DNA from 3 places in the Pantoea sp. X-Soil-ISGK-259 genome. Region 1 is predicted to be linked to each of the others. Evidence: riboswitches for the same ligand, from Rfam matches in the RefSeq annotation. Region 1 holds a riboswitch; each other region holds the start of a gene.
What was found. Region 1 has a riboswitch for thiamine pyrophosphate ahead of thiB (thiamine ABC transporter substrate binding subunit). Riboswitches for the same ligand answer to the same signal wherever they lie in the genome.
Positions count from the first base shown of each region.

Region 2: it holds a riboswitch for thiamine pyrophosphate, as region 1 does, so the genes downstream of both, thiC (phosphomethylpyrimidine synthase ThiC) here and thiB (thiamine ABC transporter substrate binding subunit) in region 1, are expected to answer to the same signal.
Region 3: it holds a riboswitch for thiamine pyrophosphate, as region 1 does, so the genes downstream of both, AC6I77_RS21020 (FAD-dependent oxidoreductase) here and thiB (thiamine ABC transporter substrate binding subunit) in region 1, are expected to answer to the same signal.

Region 1 is NZ_AP035986.1:674,422-677,695, reverse strand. Features, by position in the region: gene sgrR (HTH-type transcriptional regulator SgrR) at 1-1,590, shown strand, start outside; TPP riboswitch at 1,626-1,728, shown strand; gene thiB (thiamine ABC transporter substrate binding subunit) at 1,775-2,761, shown strand; gene thiP (thiamine/thiamine pyrophosphate ABC transporter permease ThiP) at 2,737-3,274, shown strand, end outside.
Region 2 is NZ_AP035986.1:242,657-245,930, forward strand. Features, by position in the region: gene thiC (phosphomethylpyrimidine synthase ThiC) at 1-1,614, opposite strand, end outside; TPP riboswitch at 1,702-1,802, opposite strand; gene AC6I77_RS01100 (Rsd/AlgQ family anti-sigma factor) at 1,956-2,462, opposite strand; gene nudC (NAD(+) diphosphatase) at 2,552-3,274, shown strand, end outside.
Region 3 is NZ_AP035987.1:389,484-392,757, reverse strand. Features, by position in the region: gene AC6I77_RS21030 (alkene reductase) at 1-838, shown strand, start outside; gene AC6I77_RS21025 (ArsR/SmtB family transcription factor) at 855-1,169, shown strand; TPP riboswitch at 1,311-1,430, shown strand; gene AC6I77_RS21020 (FAD-dependent oxidoreductase) at 1,562-2,506, shown strand; gene thiS (sulfur carrier protein ThiS) at 2,490-2,687, shown strand; gene AC6I77_RS21010 (thiazole synthase) at 2,690-3,274, shown strand, end outside.

The DNA.
Region 1 (3,274 bases):
ACGCTCAGCGAACTGGCTGATCTGCTGCACTGCTCGCGCCGCCATATGCGCAATCTGCTCAACCGGATGCAGGCCGCAGGCTGGCTGACCTGGCAGGCTGAAGCCGGACGCGGCAAGCGATCGCAGCTTATCTTCTGCTACACGGGCCTGGCCCTGCAGCAGCAGCGTGCCGAGGATTTGCTGGAACAGGATCGCATCGATCAGCTGGTCCAGCTGGTAGGCGATAAAAACCAGGTGCGGCAGATGATCAGCGCGCACCTGGGGCGCAGTTTCCGGCAGGGCAAGCATATCCTGCGGGTGCTCTACTATCGTCCGCTGCTCAACCTTTTGCCCGGCTCGCCGCTGCGGCGCTCGGAAACCCACATTGCCCGACAGATTTTCAACGGTCTGACGCGGATAAATGAGGAAAACGGGGAAATCGAACCCGATATTGCGCACCACTGGCAGCAGACGTCTCCACTTCACTGGCGCTTCTTCCTGCGTCCGGCGATTCGCTTCCATCACGGCAGAGAACTGGAGATGGAGGATGTGCTCGCCACGCTGGAGCGTCAGCGCCCCCATCCGCTCTTTTCCCATATTGCGCAAATCGACTCACCTGCCCCCTGGACGCTGGATATCCGTTTAAGCCAGCCCGACGAGGGCTTGCCCTGGCTGCTGGGCAGCGTCAGTGCGATGATCCTGCCGCGCGAATGGCCGACGCTGCAAGACTTTGCTCGCCAGCCAGTTGGCACCGGTCCTTACCGGGTGATCCGCAATCAGGAGAGCCAGCTGAAGATCGAAGCGTTTGATGACTACTTCGGTTTTCGCGCGCTGATTGATGATGTCTCTATCTGGGTACTGCCCGACATCAGCGATGAGCTGGTCTATGCGGGTGTCCGTCTGCAGGGCGGCAGCACCGATGAAGTTCAGGAGGAGAGCCGCCTTGAAGAGGGCTGCTACTATCTTTTGTTCGACCAGCGTTCAGAGCAGGGTCGCAACGAAGCGGTCCGGCGCTGGGTCAGCTACCTGTTTAACCCCATCGCCCTGCTCAATCACGCTGGTGTCGGCTATCAGCGCTACTGGTTTCCGGCGTATGATCTGCTGCCACGCTGGCATCATCGCCGTGACCTGACGCCAGTAGAAAAACCGCCCGACTTAACCCATCTGACGCTGACCTGGTACAGCCAGCACGTGGAGCATGAAGGCATCGCGAATGCGCTGCGTCCGCTGCTGGCAGAGCATGGCGTCACGCTGGAGACCCGTGAGATCAGCTACGAAAGCTGGTATCAGGGCGAAACGGAGAGTGATATCTGGTTGGGAAGCGTGAACTTTACCCTGCCGCTGAATTATTCGCTGTTCGCACAGCTTTATGAGATCCCGCTGCTGCATCACTGCCTTGCTATCGACTGGCACGGCGATGCGGCCCGCTGGCGCGAGAAAGCGCTGCCGCTGGCCGAATGGAGCAAACAGCTGGTCGACGAAGCCGGCCTGCATCCGCTGTTTCATCACTGGCTGTTGCTTGAAGGGCAGCGCAGTATGCGCGGCGTCCGGATGAATACGCTGGGCTGGTTTGATTTTAAATCGGCCTGGTTCGCCCCACCCGCGCTGTGACGCTTTCGCCCCGGCGCTGAAATGACTAGAATGTGACGTTCTCAACGGGGTGCGGCCTGCCACAAGCAAGCCGCTGAGAGAGACCCGTCGAACCTGATTCGGTTAATACCGACGTAGGGATTTGAGAGGCCTCTGTGCTCAGATCCTTTGCGACTCATCCCCTATTCTCCTGAAGGAGCGCAAAGTGTTAAACAAAGTTCTGCCGGTGCTGCTGTTACTCTCCGCCCCCGTTCTGGCGGCTAAGCCGGTTCTCACGGTCTACACCTACGACTCCTTCTCCGCCGACTGGGGCCCTGGCCCGGCGGTTAAAAAAGCCTTTGAAGCACAGTGCGACTGCGAGCTGAAATTCGTCACGCTGGAAGATGGCGTGTCGCTGCTGAACCGCGTGCGGATGGAAGGCAAAAACAGTAAAGCCGATGTGGTGCTGGGGCTGGATAACAATCTGGTGCAGGCCGCGCAGAAAACAGGTCTGTTTGCCGAAAGTCAGGTCGACACATCGACATTAAAACTGCCCGATGGCTGGCACAACACCACCTTCGTGCCGTTCGATTATGGCTACTTCGCGTTTGTTTATGACAAAACGCGGCTGAAAAATCCGCCAAAAAGCCTGAAAGAGCTGGTCGACAGCCCGGAGAAGTGGCGGGTGATCTACGAAGATCCCCGCACCAGCACGCCCGGCTTAGGTCTGCTGCTCTGGATGCAGAAAGTCTATGGCGATCAGGCTCCGCAGGCGTGGCAAAAGCTGGCGCAGAAAACCGTGACGGTCACCAAAGGCTGGAGTGAAGCCTATGGCCTGTTCCTCAAGGGCGAAGGCGATCTGGTGCTGAGCTACACCACCTCTCCGGCTTACCACATCATCGAAGAGAAGAAAGAGAATTACGCCGCTGCACCCTTTGCAGAGGGTCATTATCTGCAGGTCGAAGTTGCCGCGCAGCTAGCCAGCAGCAAACAGCCGGCGCTGGCACAGCAGTTTATGAAGTTTATGGTCTCACCTGACTTCCAGCGCACCATCCCCACCGGCAACTGGATGTATCCGGTGATTGATACGCCGCTGCCAGCAGGTTTCGCGGCGCTCAACGTGCCTTCCACCGCTCTGCAGTTCTCACCGGAAGAGGTGGCCAGCCAGCGTTCAGGCTGGATTAGCCAGTGGCAACGCGCCGTCAGCCGCTGATGCCGCGCTGGCTGATTCCCGGTTCGCTCGCCACGATATTGCTGACCATCGTGGCATTTATGGCGTTCGGTGCACTCTGGAGCGCCGCACCGGACACGGACTTACGTAGCGTGCTGCAGGATGACTACCTGCATCACGTTATCGCGTTCACTTTTGGTCAGGCGCTGCTCTCCGCCCTGCTGTCGCTGCTGCCTGCGGTTCCGCTGGCGCGGGCGCTCTATCGACGCCGTTTTCCGGGTCGTCTGCTGCTGCTGCGCCTGTGCGCCATGACGCTGGTGCTGCCAGTGCTGGTCGCGGTGTTTGGCCTGCTGACCGTCTATGGTAGCAACGGCTGGCTGGCGAAGCTGTGCCAGCTGGCAGGCATCGGTTATCACTTCTCTCCCTATGGCCTGCCGGGCATTTTGCTGGCGCACGTCTTCTTTAACCTGCCGCTGGCGACCCGCCTGATGCTGCAGGCGCTGGAGAGTATTCCGGCGGAACAGCGTCAGCTGGCGGCACAGCTTGACCTGCGCG
Region 2 (3,274 bases), 430 kb from region 1:
ATCACGGATCTGCGCAGCGGGGTGGCCTTTGGCCAGATCGGCGGCATGCGCCGCGATTTTGTAGGTGATCAATCCTTGTTTCACATCCTCTTTGTTGGGCAGACCCAGATGCTCTTTAGGTGTGACATAACACAGCATCGCACAACCAAACCAGCCAATCATGGCGGCACCGATACCCGAGGTGAAATGGTCATAGCCGGGCGCGATATCGGTGGTCAGCGGACCGAGGGTGTAGAAGGGGGCTTCATCGCACAGCTCGAGCTGTTCCGTCATGTTGCGGCGGATCATATGCATCGGCACGTGGCCCGGACCTTCAATCATTACCTGAACATCATATTCCCAGGCAATACGGGTCAGTTCACCCAGGGTACGCAGTTCGGCAAACTGCGCTTCATCGTTGGCATCCTGAATCGAACCCGGACGCAGGCCATCGCCCAGCGACAGGGAGACATCGTACGCCGTACAGATTTCACAGATCTCACGGAAGTGCTGATAGAGGAAACTCTCCTGATGATGGGACAGGCACCACTTCGCCATGATCGATCCGCCCCGCGAGACGATGCCGGTCAGACGTTTCGCCGTCATCGGGACATAACGCAGTAGCACGCCCGCGTGGATAGTGAAGTAATCGACGCCCTGTTCCGCCTGTTCAAGCAGCGTGTCACGGAATATTTCCCAGTTCAGCGCCTCCGCCACGCCATTCACTTTTTCCAGCGCCTGATAGATCGGCACCGTACCAATAGGCACCGGGCTGTTGCGCAAAATCCATTCGCGCGTTTCATGAATATAACGACCGGTAGAGAGATCCATCACCGTATCGGCACCCCAGCGAGTTGACCAGACCAGCTTTTCCACTTCTTCTTCAATGGAAGAGGTCACCGCCGAATTACCGATGTTGGCGTTAACCTTAACCAGAAAGTTGCGGCCTATGATCATGGGCTCTGATTCAGGGTGATTGATATTCGCCGGGATGATAGCGCGTCCGGCAGCAACTTCCTGACGCACAAACTCGGGGGTGATGCGGGCGGGAAGATGCGCACCAAAGCTGTGACCCGGATGCTGTTGCAGCAGCACCTCACTGCGGATTCGCTCGCGCCCCATGTTTTCGCGCAGAGCGATAAACTCCATCTCCGGGGTGATGATCCCCTGGCGGGCATAGTGCAGCTGCGTGACGCGGCGCCCGGCACGGGCACGGCGCGGTGTCGGAAGGTGATCGAAGCGCAGATGATCCAGCCCCTCGTCAGCCAGTCGCTGTTGGGTATAGCCTGAGCTGTTCTGTTCAAGAAGTTCGCTGTCGCCGCGTTCAGTAATCCAGCGCGCGCGCAGCTTTTCCAGGCCACGATGCACATCAATCTCTGCCGCGGGATCACCATAAGCGCCTGCCGTGTCATAGACCGGCACCGCTTCATTTTGCTCATAGAGAGGCTGTTCTTTGCTACCGCCAGTGTGGGTCGGGCTCAGGGTAATTTCACGCATGGGTACGCGAATATCCTTCCGGCTGCCGGTAATCCAGATGCGACGGGACTGGGGAAAGGCACTGCCGCTTTGCAGAGAATCGATAAATTCCTGCGCCTGGGCACGCTGTTCACGACGGGTCATTTTTGGGTCAGACATAGCAATCTTCCTGTTAAGAGGGAACGATGCTTGTCCGGAGTTCGGAAGGAGTAACCGTATAGACAGCGTAAGCGTGCTGACATACAGAGAATATTTACTCTTGTTCCCTTCGCAGGTTCTAACCTGATCAGGTTCCGCGGATCCCGAATTAACGGTCTCAGCCCAACTGGGCACTCCGACAAGAAGCTACTTTTTGCACTGGCGTCCTGTAACAGACCCCGGCGTAAAAAGCTTAAATTTCAATGCACAAATAAAAAAGGTTCTTTGGAAAGCGCTCCGCAGAACCTGTTTAGCATAAAAGGGCTGGAAGATAATCTCAACCCCTTTCCCGACGGCGATAATCAGGCCGGGCGGGCGATTTGGCTGTCATTCGCCACTGGCGGGGGGACGAGCTTGTTGTCCCATGCCAGCTGAATCAGCTTATCTTCAAGTGTAAACCGGGCTTCCAGCACTTCGCCCACTTCGGACAACGCCTGCTGGAAGGTCATGCAGTTTTCGTCATCAATCGCCTGCTGAAGGTGGCCGTCATAGAGCTGCATCAGACGTTCCGTATTGGCCTCCAGCGGGGGATAAATCTGCGCGGCAGCGATCATCGGGCTGTCGCCACTCATTTCACTGATCACACGCTCATAGATACTGAAGTGACCCGCAGAAAGATAATCGACCAGGCCATGACAGAAGTTGTCGAGCGCCTGTTCATCCAGACGCGTCAGCGCCTCTTTATTAGGTTTAAGACCCACCAGGTGATAATAGGTCACCAGTAGCTGACGACGGGCTTCAAGCCACGAATCGACCAGTTCATTACTGCCACCTACGCGTTCAGCCAGGACGTCTAACTGGTTAAGCATATCTAACTCCATGTGAGTTATAGTTGTTTATCTACACACTTAACATCAGGGCTTCAGCGTGCGATTTGACGCTAAGGATGACGAAATAAATGCAATGCGAAATCTCAAGCGTAGACGCTGGATGGTGGATTGTCAGCCATGAACAGAAAATTTGGTTGCCACAAGGTGATTTACCCCACGGAAACGCCGAAAAATTTGGTTTAACTGGCAGTATGGCCCGGACCATTGGTGAGTGGCAGGGCGAAAAAGTCTGGCTGATTTGTGAACCGCGTTCTGCCGATATGTTCTCAGTCCGTCAGCTAATCGATCAGGATGCAGCGCTGTTTCAGCTGGTGGGTCGCGGTGTTCAGCTGGCGGAATTCTACCGTTCTCATCGCTGGTGCGGTTATTGCGGCCATGAAATGCATCACAGCAAACATGAGTTTGCCTGTCTCTGCAGCCATTGCCGCGAGCGTTACTATCCGCAGATTGCACCCTGCATTATTGTGGCGATCCGTCGCGGCGATGAAATCCTGCTGGCGAACCATGCCCGCCATCGCAATAAGGTCTATACCGTGCTGGCGGGGTTTGTCGAAGTTGGTGAGACACTGGAGCAGGCCGTGGCCCGTGAAGTGATGGAAGAGAGCAATATCCGCGTCAAAAATGTCCGTTACGTGACCTCCCAGCCGTGGCCCTTCCCGCAATCGCTGATGACAGCATTTATGGCAGAGTATGACAGCGGCGATCTGCAACACGACGGCAAAGAACTGCTGGATGCGGCCTGGTTCCGTTTTGATGACCTGCCGTTGCTGCCACCTCCCGGCACCGTGGCG
Region 3 (3,274 bases), on a different replicon from region 1:
CACCATTTTCTGCCAGCTCTGGCATGTTGGCCGCGTGTCACACAATGAACTTCAGCCAGGTAAACAGCCACCGGTAGCGCCTTCAGCCATCGCAGCCGATAACGTCCGGGTATTTATTGAAACCGGGCCAGGCGCGGGGATACTGACCGCACCCAGCGAGCCACGGGCACTGACCACAGAGGAAGTTAAAGAGATCGTTGCGCTTTACCGACAGGCAGCGGAGAACGCCAAAGCAGCCGGTTTCGACGGCGTGGAACTGCATTCCGCTAACGGCTATCTGATTAACCAGTTTATTTCAGAGCATACTAATCTGCGTACGGATGAATATGGTGGCTCAGCGGAGAATCGTCTGCGCTTCCTGCGTGAAGTCGTTGAGGCCGTCAGCTCGGTCTTTGGCAGCCATCGCGTGGGCGTTCGGTTTGCCCCTCTGTTTTCGAGTACTGACGAAGAGCGCGTTTATCTCGGTCTGGTTGAAAGCGATCCCCATGCCACCTACATCCGTGCCGCTAAACTGTTGAATGAACTTGAAGTCGGTTATCTCTCCATTGCCGAAGCGGACTGGGATAATAGCCCGGACATGCCTGAAAGTTTCCGCGTTGCGCTGCGGGAAACATTCCGCTCTCCGATCATCTATTCCGGTCGTTACACGGCTGAAAAAGCGCAGCATGTACTGGAAAAAGGCTGGGGCGATCTGTTTGGTTTTGGTCGTTCATTTATCGCTAATCCTGATTTGCCTGCACGCATTAAATCAGGTCATCCGCTGAATGAGGTCGACCACGCTTCTCTGTATGGCGGCACGGAGAAGGGTTATACTGACTATCCTGTTTTTCAATCCTGATACTCTGTGAGGCGGCATGTCCCCCGAAAATGCCCTGAAGTTACTGTCCAATCCAACCCGAGTGGCAGTGCTGAAGTGGCTTAAGCATCCTGAAGAAGCGTTTGCGGGCTATACCCAGCTCTATCCCTTCGATCAGTATGGCGTCTGTGCCAGCCTCATACAGGACAAGGCGGGCTTATCACAGCCCGCCACGTCGTTATGCCTGAAAGCACTTCACAGTGCCGGGCTGGTCGAAGCCAGCAAAGTGGGCAAATGGACCTATTATCGTCGTGCTGAACCGCGTATTCGTGAAATCACCGACGTGCTGACACAATCACTGCAGGCGCTGTAAGGCGACTGCAGTTTAAACACCCTCTCATTGCCTACTGCTAACGCATTGCATTTGACTCTGGCGCAAAACCTTGCCTGTCCCCTAAAATTCTTAGCAGCCATCCTGTGCGCGCTTGACGAAGCTGCCCGCTTCACTTACAACTAAACCCGTCAGGGGAGTCTCGCCAGAGAGACTGAGAGGCTAATAGCGCATCGCGCGGCTTAGCGACCCTTAGAACCTGACCCAGTTGATACTGGCGTAGGAAGACGGGTATCGCATCAGATACTTGCCGCAGGGGCGCATGCACGACGCCTCTGCCTTTTCCCTCCGTATCACGGGTCTTCGTTAACGTATAACGAGGCCAAAGTGAAATATCTCATCCAGAATCTCTCTCTTCCTCGCCGGTGGACATCATGAGCCGCTGGTCGGTGCTTGGCAGTGGCGTGGCCGGGCTGTGCGTCGCCACACTGCTGATGGAGCGGGGCGAAACCGTCGAAATCATTACGCAGCCTGACTGTCGTGCCGCCTCACACTGGGCGGGTGGCATGCTCGCGCCCTGGTGCGAAGCGGAAAGCGCGCCTCAGCAGGTGATCGATTGGGGCCAGCACGCTGCAGGCTGGTGGTCGCAACGTGTTGATGGCGTGGAACAGCAGGGTACGCTGGTGGTTGCGCCGCCGCGTGATAGCCGCGAACTGACGCGCTTCGCCAGCATGACGGAAAAACATGAGTGGGTCGTACCGGGTGATATCGAACCGGCGCTGGAAAATCGCTTTGCCCGTGGTCTGTATTTTGCGGCGGAGGCGCATCTCGATCCCCGCCTGGCGTTGCAGCAACTGCGTGACAAATTACAACAGGCTGGCGTGCCCTTACACAGTGGTGAACCCACCGGCACCATCATTGACTGCCGTGGCATTCACGCCGCGGATCAGCAGCCCGCGCTGCGCGCCGTACGGGGTGAAATGCTGATCCTCCAGACGCATGACGTTCAGCTCTCCCGTCCTGTCCGGCTGCTGCATCCTCGCTTTCCCTGCTATCTGGTGCCCCGAGCAGAAGGGCACTTCATGCTGGGTGCCACCATGGTCGAAAGTCACGACAGCAGTCCGATTAGCGCCAGAGCCATGATGGAGTTGCTAAGCGCCGCTTACAGTCTGCATCCGGCGCTGGCTGAAGCGCGGATTGTGGAGAGCGGCACCGGCCTGCGCCCTGCCTATCAACAGAACCTGCCGGAGGTTCGTTTTGAGAATGGCCGTTTTTCGCTCAATGGGCTGTATCGCCATGGCTTTTTGCTGGCTCCGATCATGGCTGAAAACCTCATGCTGCAACTGACTCAGGAGATGACTCATGCGAGTTCAACTTAATGGACGCACGATTGAAACCGATGCAGGCACGCTGGCGGAACTGCTGCAGGAGCAGCAGATCGACCCGCGCTCCGTCGCCGCCGCGCTGAACGGTGAGTTTGTGCCGCGAAGCCGGTATGCCAGCCAGCAACTTGAGGCGGGTAATCAGCTGGAAATCCTGTCACCGATGCAGGGAGGTTAATAATGTTCTATCAATTTGCGCCGCAATCCCGCTTTCTTCTGGGTACTGCTGGCTATCCGTCTCCCGACATTCTGCAGCAGGCGATCGACGCCTCAGGTGCAGAAATCATTACTGTCAGCCTTCGACGGGAGGGCAGCGAAGGGGGTGCCTTCCGCACGCTACTGCAACAGCTCAACAAGCGCATTCTGCCGAATACAGCCGGTTGCCACACGGTAAAAGAAGCCGTGACAACGGCGCAAATGGCGCGTGAACTGTTCGACACGCCATGGATCAAACTGGAAGTGATCGGCCATGCTGACACGCTGCAACCCGATCCTTTTGCACTGGTTGAAGCCGCGCGCATCCTCTGTGCTGACGGTTTCCAGGTTTTTCCCTATACCACCGAAGATCTGATTGTCGGTGAAAAATTGCTGGAAGCGGGTTGCGAAGTGCTGATGCCCTGGGGCGCGCCAATTGGCTCCGGTCAGGGGCTGCGCAATATCGAAGGGCTGCGCACGATGCGTGCGTGGTTTAAAGATGTGCCGCTGATTATCGACGCAGGTATCGGCTCACCCGGTCAGGCGGCGCAGGCTATGGAGATGGGTTTC